2 regions of the Cryobacterium sp. MP_3.1 genome follow, and region 1 is predicted to be linked to the other one. Evidence: predicted binding sites of a transcription regulator. Region 1 holds the regulator's gene; the other holds the start of a gene.
The links. The regulator HrcA, encoded in region 1, represses chaperone genes, less so after heat shock. The targets are predictions, from matches to a motif close to TTNGCACTCGNNNNNNNCGAGTGCNAA.

Region 1 (4,409 bases):
GCGGCGTACGCCGACCGCATTCTGGCCGGCCACTCACCGGCCGCCGGACGGGAAACCCTGGACGAGGCGACCCGCGAAACCGAACGGGTGCTGCTGCTCACGCGCATCCGTGAGGGAATCCCGGTGGCGACGTTGTCGGCGCTCGGCCGTCGAGAGGTCGCCGGCCTGATCGCCGACGAACTCATCGACGCTCGTGCGGCCATCGGCGGCAACATCGAACTGACCCTCACCGGTCGGCTGCTCGCCGACGCCGTGGTGCGCCGACTGCTTACCGACTAGTGAGGCCAGGTTCTTAGGATCAGCTGACGAACTTGATCGTCAGCGGGTAGGTGTACCACTCGCCCTTGTTCGCGGCGATCGCGGCCATGATGCTGAAGACGATGCTGAGGATCCAGGCGGCGGCCAGGATCAGGAAGCCGACGAGGATGACGGTGAGAATCGATCCGACCAGGTAGGCGATGGCCAGGGTGATCTGGAAGTTCAGGGCCGTCGCGGCGTGTGCGCGGATGAACGGACCGCGGTCCTTGAGCACGATGTAGCCGATCAGGGCGGGCAGGAAGCCGAAGAGGATTCCGCCGATGTGGATCAGGGTCGCCCACAGCTTCTCGTCGGCCGGGCTCAGCTGGCTGGGTGCCTGGTACGGGTTGGCGGGGGGAGGCGTTGCCTCAGACATTAAATCTCCTTCGTGGGCGCTCGGGGGAGCGAGGATGGTGCTGGTCGGGCTGTCACCAGAATAGCGCCGGTCTCGGGCGCCCGCAGTGAGAAAACTAGCTGATCGGGCGCTAGTTGATCAGGCGCTAGTTGATCAGGCGCAGAGCGAACGGGTAGCGGTACGGGCGGCCGTCGCGGGCGCTGACAAATCCGAGTACCGAGAAGATCGCGCAGATCAGCCAGAGCACCCAGGTGAGCGAGCCGAGCCCGGCCAGCAGGCCGAAGGTGAGAAGTCCCAGGATGGTGCTGAGCACGCTGATGGCGAGATAGCCGATCAACAGCGTGATCTGGAAGTTGAGCGCCTCCTTGGCCTCGCCGGCGGTGAATCGGCCGCGTTCCTTGAAGACCAGCCAGATGATCAGGGCCGGCAGGAACGAGAGGATACCGCCCAGGTGCGCCAGGGACGCCCACAGCTTGTCCCGCTCCGGGGTCAGCGCAGCAGCGGTGCCCGACCCTGTCGGTTGTCCAGGCCCATTGGAATAGCTCATGACGATGCCCTTCGACGTGCGAGTGGATTCAGCGATGGAAAACAGCGGCGGAAAACAGCGGTGGAAAACAGCGGTGGATACCGCCACGGAGATACGTGTGCCACCACGGTACTGCGCGAATTCGTCCGTGAGCAACGGGTATCCCAAACGCCCGCGTTATGATTGGCAGTCATACGAAGAGAGTGCCAGCCGTCGGCGGCACAAACGGGAGAGGGAGGCGAGCGTCCAGTGGTATCAGACCGCAGCCTCGAAGTCCTTCGGGTCATCGTGCAGGACTACGTGGCCTCCCGCGAACCGGTCGGATCCAAGTCGATCGTCGACCGGCACGCCTTCGGCGTCTCGGCCGCCACGATCCGCAATGACATGGCCCTGCTCGAAGAAGAAGAACTCATCGTCGCGCCGCACACGTCGTCGGGGCGCATCCCCACCGACAAGGGCTACCGACTGTTCGTGGATCACCTGGCCGATCTGCGTCCGCTCACGGGCGTCCAACGGCAGGCCATCGAGGTCTTCCTGGGCCAGTCCGCCGATCTCGACGAGGTCCTCGCCCGCAGTGTCCGCCTGCTCTCCCAGCTCACCCATCAGGTGGCCCTGGTGCAATACCCCTCGTTGTCGCGGGCCACGGTGCGCCACATCGAGCTCGTGCCGCTCAGCGACACCCGGGTGCTCTCGGTACTGATCACCGACTCCGGCCGGGTCGAGCAACGGGTCGTCGAACTGCCGCGCCCGATCGAGGAAGCAGCCCTTGCCGAGCTGCGCTCCAGGCTGAACGCCGTCGTCGGCGGCCTCGGCATGGCGGCCGCCGCCACGGCCCTCAGCGGCCCGACCGGCCTGGGATCGCCGGAGCAGACTGAGCTCGTCGATCTCATCACCGGCACCCTGCGCGATCAGGTCGGAGCGAACCGGCAGGACCGCCTGGTCATGGCCGGCGCCGCGAACCTCGTGCGCACCGAGGAAGACTTCACCGGGAGCATCTATCCGGTCCTCGAGGCCATCGAGGAGCAGGTAGTGCTGTTGCGCCTGTTCGGCGAAATGGCCACAGACCAGCACGGCGTTTCGGTGAGCATCGGCCGGGAGAACGCACCGTTCGGGCTCGGCGAGACGTCCGTGCTCACCAGCGGCTACACCTCCCGTGGCGACGCCGCCCGCCTGGGTGTGCTCGGCCCGACCCGGATGGACTACTCCAACAACATGGCGGCCGTGCGCGCCGTCGCCCGGTACCTCTCCCGACTGCTCGGCGAGAACTAGCCGCCCCACACGTATCTCGACCCGACTTCCCCACCCCAGAACCCCAAGGAGAGCCAGCTTTGGCTGACCACTACGAAGCACTCGGCGTCGCCCGCGACGCCAGCACCGACGAAATCAAGAAGGCGTACCGCAAGCTCGCCCGCCAGCTGCACCCCGACGTGAACCCCGGCGCCGAGGCGTCAGAACGGTTCAAGACCGTCACGCACGCGTACGACGTGCTCAGCGACCCCAAGCAGCGCCAGAACTACGACCGCGGCGGCTCCGGCAACGGCCAGGGCGGCGGCTTCGACGCCGGCAACTTCGGCGACATCTTCGAGACCTTCTTCGGCGGTGGCGGGGGCGGCAGTCGTGGCCCCCGTTCCCGGCGTGAACGCGGCCAGGATGCCCTCATCCGCGTCGAACTCGACCTGGACGAGGTCATCTTCGGCACCCACCGCGACATCGAGGTGGACACGGCGATCGTCTGTGCCACCTGTTCGGGCACCTGCTGCCAGCCGGGTACCTCCCCGGTCACCTGCGACATCTGCCACGGCACCGGCAGCATCCAGCGCGCCGTTCGTTCGCTGCTCGGCAATGTGATGACCTCCAGCCCCTGCGGCTCCTGCCGCGGCTACGGAACCATCATCGCCACCCCGTGCGTCACCTGCCAGGGCCAGGGCCGCGTGCGCGCCCGCCGCACCGTGCCGGTAGACATCCCCGCCGGCGTGGACACGGGCCTGCGCCTGCAGATGCCCGGCAGCGGCGAGGCCGGCCCGGCCGGTGGCCCGAACGGTGACCTGTACCTGGAGATGAAGGTGCGCCACCACGACGTCTTCAGCCGCGACGGTGACGACCTGCTCTGCACCCTCGAGGTGCCGATGACCGACGCGATCCTCGGAGCGACGGCCACGGTGAAGGCCCTCGACGGTGACATCGAAGTGGAACTGCGCCCCGGCGTACAGGCCGGCGAGATCCTCACGGTCAAGGACCGCGGCGTCACGAGGCTCCGCGGCAACGGCCGCGGCGACCTGCGGGTCGGCGTGCAGGTGCTCACCCCCACCAAGCTCGACCACAAGGAGCGGGAACTGATCGAGGCCTTCGCCGCCAGGCACAAGGTTCCGGCTCCCGCCCTCAGCCAGTTCCAGCAGGGCCTGTTCGCGAAGCTCCGCGACAGGTTCCTCGGCTAGGACAACGTTCGATGGCGCACTTCTTCCTGTCAGAGACCCTCGGCGCCTCCGCCGACGGCCCGCCCACCGCGGACCCCGCGGTCGGGGCCACGGTGAGCATCACCGGGGCCGAGGCCAAGCACGCCGTCACCGTCAGCCGGGTGCGCCCGGGCGAGACCCTGCTGCTGGGCGACGGCGCCGGCCTGGTGCTCGGCGTCACGGTCCTGTCGGCCGCACCGACCGAGCTCACGGCGAGGGTGGACACCGTGACCCGGACGCCGCCGGCCGTGCCGCGCATCCTGCTCGTACAGGCCCTGGCCAAGGGCGACCGCGACGAACTCGCCGTGCAGGCCGCCACCGAACTCGGCGTCGACGGGGTCATCCCGTGGGCCGCTGCCCGGTCGGTGGCCCGCTGGGAGGGTGTCAAGATCGCCAAGGGGCAGGCGCGCTGGTCCGCCATCGTGCGGGAGGCCAGCAAACAGTCCATCAGGCCGTGGCTGCCGGACGTGCTGCCCCTGACCAGTACCAAGCAGCTGGCCCAGCTCGCTGGGACCAGCCGGATGCTGTTGCTCGAGCCGACCGCCGAGCTCAGGTTGACCGCGATCGCCGTGCCCACCGACGACCGGGACATCGTGCTCGTCGTCGGGCCGGAGGGCGGCATCGCCCCCAGCGAACTGGACATCCTCGAGCAGGCCGGCGCCAGCCGGGTGCGCCTGGGCGATACCGTGCTGCGCACCTCGACGGCCGGCCCCGCCGCGGTCGCCATCCTGAACGCAACCCTCGGGCGCTGGTAGGAGCGCTTAAGATAGAACCATGG
Region 2 (4,409 bases), on a different contig from region 1:
GCCCCGAGCGAAGGCACCCCGCCACCGCCCTACGGTTCGCCGCCGCCTGGCTACACCCCGCCGGGCTCCGGTTACGGCACCCCGCCGCCCACCGGCGGCCCCGCCGCCGGCTACTACGCCGGCCAGCCCGGGATGCCGTCGGCCACCAAGCAGCCGATCCTGAGCATCCTGTCGATGATCGCCGGTGTCATCGGCATCCTCGGCTCCCCGGTCGCGTTCTTCCCGATTTTCGGTGGCATCCTCGCCATCATCCTGCCGGCCGCCGGCGTGGTCCTGGGCTTCATCGCCCGCAACAAGGAACCGAACGGCAAGGGCTTCTGGCTGACCGGGATCATCACAGGCTTCGTGGGTATCGCCCTGGCGCTGCTGAGCATTCTGCTCTGGTCGCTGGTGTTCGCGACTGTGCCGATGAACAATTACAACTACTAACCGCACAGCTAGTAGTCGAGAATCGAGTCCACACGCATGTCGCAGTCCGGGCAGCCCGAAACCCGGGCGGAGCGGGAGCAGCCAGTCCCGCCCGCCGGGACACCGGCGTTGTCGCGCGCACAGGCGCGGGCCGCGGAGGCCAGGGCGGCAGAGCTGCGGGCACCCGCCGGGCGTTCGCCCGACCTGACCCGGCCGCCGGTGGCCGGCGAGCTCGCCTACGAGTCCACCATCACCGCGCCCACCGAGTGGGTGCCCTACGTGTACACCACCGCCGAGATCCAGACCCATGCGGCCCGCCGTGGTCTGAGCGTCGCTGCCGCGGTCTGCGGGGTGCTCGGGGTGCTGGCCGGCATCTTCGTGATCTGGGGGGCGCCCCTGAGCATCGCCGCGGTCGTGCTCGCCCTGGTGGCCAGGTACGTGGAGCGGCGCGCCGGCGGCCTCTGGCTGCTCGGCCTGCTCAGCGGGCTGCTGGGCATCCTGATGGCGGTGCTGTGGTTCGTCGTGATCACCCGGATGCTGCCCGCCTACTTCGGCTGAGCGGCACCCGCGAGCCGGCTGGCGCCGGTCAGACCCGTTCCACCAGCAGCGCCACCTTGTGCCCGGCCGCGCGGGTCACCACCAGGGTGGCCGATTCCGGGCCCTTGAGCTTCAACCGGGTGCGCAGGGTTGCCGGATCCACATCGACGCCGCGCTTCTTGATCTCCAGGGTGCCGATCTTCCGTTCGGCCAGCGCCAACCGCAGCTTCTTCTCGTCGGTGGGCAGCACCTCGAGCACCCGGAACGCCGTGGCGAACGGGGTGCGGGTCAGCGTCGGGCTGGTCAGGTAGGCCAGGCCCTCGCTGAGCATCGACGCATCCATCGACCTGGCGAGGTCACCGATCAGCCGGGCGCGGATGATGGCGCCGTCGGGTTCGTACACGTAGTCGCCGAGCTCGCCGACAGGCACATCCTCGCTGTCGGCGGGTGCGGTCAGCTCCGCGACGCCGTCCTTGCTCAGCAGCAGCGCCGACCGGCGGATGCCCGGCCGCGCGAGCGCACCGAACCACAGCCCCATCTCCACCAGCTTGCCGTCCACCGATACCCACTGGGCCTCCGCGGTCTCGGGGATCTGGTCGCGGTCGTGGCCGGGGCCGAGCTTGACGCCGACGGGCATCCGTGTGCTCAGGGCGTAGACGTCGTCGAGGTTGGGGGAGTAGTCCTCTGACCGGGTGAGCCGGCTGGTGTTGCCGTGCCCGGCGGTGCGGCGGGCCGGGTCGAACCAGAGCGCGTCGAATTCGGTGGGGTCGATGTCGGCAGCGTCGGCGCAGCGCACTGAGGAGGTCGGGAAGGGGGCCAGGTTGAAGCTGGCGACCGTGGCGGTGACCTCGTCGACGTCGATCGCGGTCACGGTCAGCTCCATCGCGGCCATCGCCATGGCGTCGCCGCCGATGCCGCAGCCCACGTCGGCGACCCGGGTGAGGCCGGCCTCCACGAACCGGCCGGCGTGCAGGGCGGCCACCCGCAACCGGGTGGCCTGCTCCAGACCGGCCTCGGTGAACAGCATCCGGCTGGCAAAGTCGCCGAACTTGCCGGTCGCCTTCGCCCGCAGCCGGGACTGGTAGAGCACCGCGTTGACCAGGGCGGGGGAGTGCCCGGCCTTGCGCAGGGCACTGACCGTGCGCACGACGTCGGCACCGGCCTCGTAGACGGGCAGGGAGTCCAGCAGGCGCAGGCCTTCGGGTGAGAGCAGCTCAACGAGCTCGGCGCGTTCCATCCCGCAAACCTATCAAGCCAAACCGGGCCGCACCCCGAGCACTCTGGCACTCACGTTGCGTGAGTGCCAGTTGCGCCCTAAACTCGACTTAGCACTCTCGCTGTGAGTCTGCTAACTACGTCTTAGCTAAGAAAGAGGTCAACCGTGTCGGTCTCCATCAAGCCGCTCGAAGATCGCATCGTCATCAAGCAGGTGGATGCAGAACAGACCACCGCTTCCGGACTTGTGATCCCGGACACCGCCAAAGAGAAGCCCCAGGAAGGCGAAGTTGTCGCCGTCGGCCCCGGCCGCATTGACGACAACGGCAACCGCATCCCGCTCGACGTCGCCGTCGGCGACAAGGTGATCTACTCCAAGTACGGTGGAACCGAAGTCAAGTTCGGTGGCGAGGACCTCCTCGTTCTGTCGGCTCGCGACGTTCTCGCGGTCGTCGTTCGCTAGTCACACCGCATATCGTTGAATCCCGGATGGCCTCGGCCGTCCGGGATTTTTCGCGTCCAGAGGGGTGACAACGTGCACGAGAATTCGACAGATCCCGCCGCCGCCGCCGCGCCGACCGGGCCGGTGGATGCCGGCCGGAGCGGGACGAGCCCGGGCCGCAGTTCCGCGAGCACGGGCCTGATCTTCGCGATCTGCGCCTACGGCATGTGGGGATTCCTGCCGCTGTACTTCCTGTTCCTCGCCCCGACCGGAGCATTCGAGATCGTGGCCTGGCGGGTGCTGTTCTCGCTGGTGTTCTGCGCCGTGCTGATCCTGGCCACCCGGGCCTGGCGGCCGCTCGTGGCCGCGCTGCGCTCGTGGCCGCGCTGCGCTCGCCGCGCATCGTGTGGACGATGGGGCTGGCCGGGGTGCTGATCTTCATCAACTGGCAGACCTTCATCCTCGGCACCCTGAGCGGCCGCGTCGTCGAAACGGCGCTGGGCTATTTCATCAACCCGATCATCACGGTGCTGCTGGGCGTCCTGGTGCTGCACGAGAAGCTGCGCAGGGCCCAGTGGGCCGCCGTGGTGATCAGCTTCATCGCCGTGATCGTGCTCAGCGTCGGCTACGGCACCGTGCCCTGGATCTCCCTGATCCTGGCGTTCTCCTTCGGCTTCTACGGCCTGATCAAGAAACGGGTCGGCGGTCACATCGACGCGCTCTCCGGGCTGACCCTGGAGACTCTCTGGCTCACGCCGATCGCGATCATCCAACTGGTCGTGGTGTCGGTGATCTCCGGCCTCACCTTCGGCACCGTCTCGACGGTGCACACCATCGCGCTGATCGGCACCGGTGTGCTCACCGCGGTGCCGCTGCTCTTCTTCGCGGCCGCGTCCCGGCGCCTGCCGTTGACCACGATGGGGCTCGTGCAGTACCTCGCACCGGTGCTGCAGTTCATCGCCGGCGTGGTCATCCTGCACGAGCCGATGCCGCCGGAACGGTGGCTCGGATTCGGGTTGGTCTGGCTCGCTCTGATCGTGCTGACCGTCGATATGGTGCGCGCGGGGCGGGCACAGCGCCGGCCGGTTATCGACCCGATTTAAGGGCTCAGAGCCAAGCATCCTGATCAGGGGGCCGTTCGTAACGATTTGGTCGCGTTACACGGCTGTAACACGACCGCCTTGTTTGATGTCGTTCGGGTGAATACCTTTGCAGCACGGCAACGATCGTTTGCCGTGCTCTAACCTTCGATTCCCCTTACCCTAGGAGCAACATGAGCGTATTCGCGAAGGCCTCGGCCTCCCGCTCGGCCCGCGCCGTCGTCACCGGCGTCGCCATCTTCGGCGTCAGCGCCCTTCTGCTCACCGGATGCAGCACCGACGCAGCCGAGCCGGCCGCATCGGACGCACCCGCGGCGGAAAGCACCGTCGCTGAGATCACCGCCGGCGACCGCGCGCTGGACCTGAAGGTCGGCACGATCCTCCCCCAGAGTGGTGGACTCGCCTTCCTCGGCCCGCCCGAAGAAGCCGGTGTCCAGCTCGCCGTCGAGGAGATCAACGCTGCCGGCCTGGGCATCGACATCGAAGCCATCCTCCGCGACTCGGGCGACACCACGACCGATACCGCCACCGTCTCCGTGACCGACCTGCTCTCGCAGGATGTCTCGGCGATCGTCGGTGCGGCGTCCTCGGGTGTCTCCAAGACCGTCATCGACCAGATCACCGGCGCCGGCGTCGTGCAGTTCTCGCCGGCCAACACCTCGGCCGACTTCACGGATTACGACGACAAGGGCCTCTTCTGGCGCACC

Region 2: groES (co-chaperone GroES) is a predicted target of HrcA. The motif match lies at 2,226-2,252, and genes of this name have one in related genera.

The regions. Positions count from the first base shown of each region.
Region 1 is NZ_JAXCHV010000024.1:4,452-8,860, reverse strand. Features, by position in the region: gene hemW (radical SAM family heme chaperone HemW) at 1-279, shown strand, start outside; gene RCH12_RS13895 (DUF4870 domain-containing protein) at 299-673, opposite strand; gene RCH12_RS13890 (DUF4870 domain-containing protein) at 798-1,199, opposite strand; gene hrcA (heat-inducible transcriptional repressor HrcA) at 1,428-2,447, shown strand; gene dnaJ (molecular chaperone DnaJ) at 2,507-3,613, shown strand; gene RCH12_RS13875 (16S rRNA (uracil(1498)-N(3))-methyltransferase) at 3,625-4,386, shown strand; gene RCH12_RS13870 (HIT domain-containing protein) at 4,406-4,409, shown strand, end outside.
Region 2 is NZ_JAXCHV010000012.1:62,488-66,896, forward strand. Features, by position in the region: gene RCH12_RS09915 (DUF4190 domain-containing protein) at 1-429, shown strand, start outside; gene RCH12_RS09920 (hypothetical protein) at 466-966, shown strand; gene RCH12_RS09925 (class I SAM-dependent methyltransferase) at 995-2,182, opposite strand; gene groES (co-chaperone GroES) at 2,327-2,623, shown strand; gene RCH12_RS09935 (hypothetical protein) at 2,696-3,037, shown strand; gene rarD (EamA family transporter RarD) at 2,980-3,705, shown strand; gene RCH12_RS09945 (ABC transporter substrate-binding protein) at 3,876-4,409, shown strand, end outside.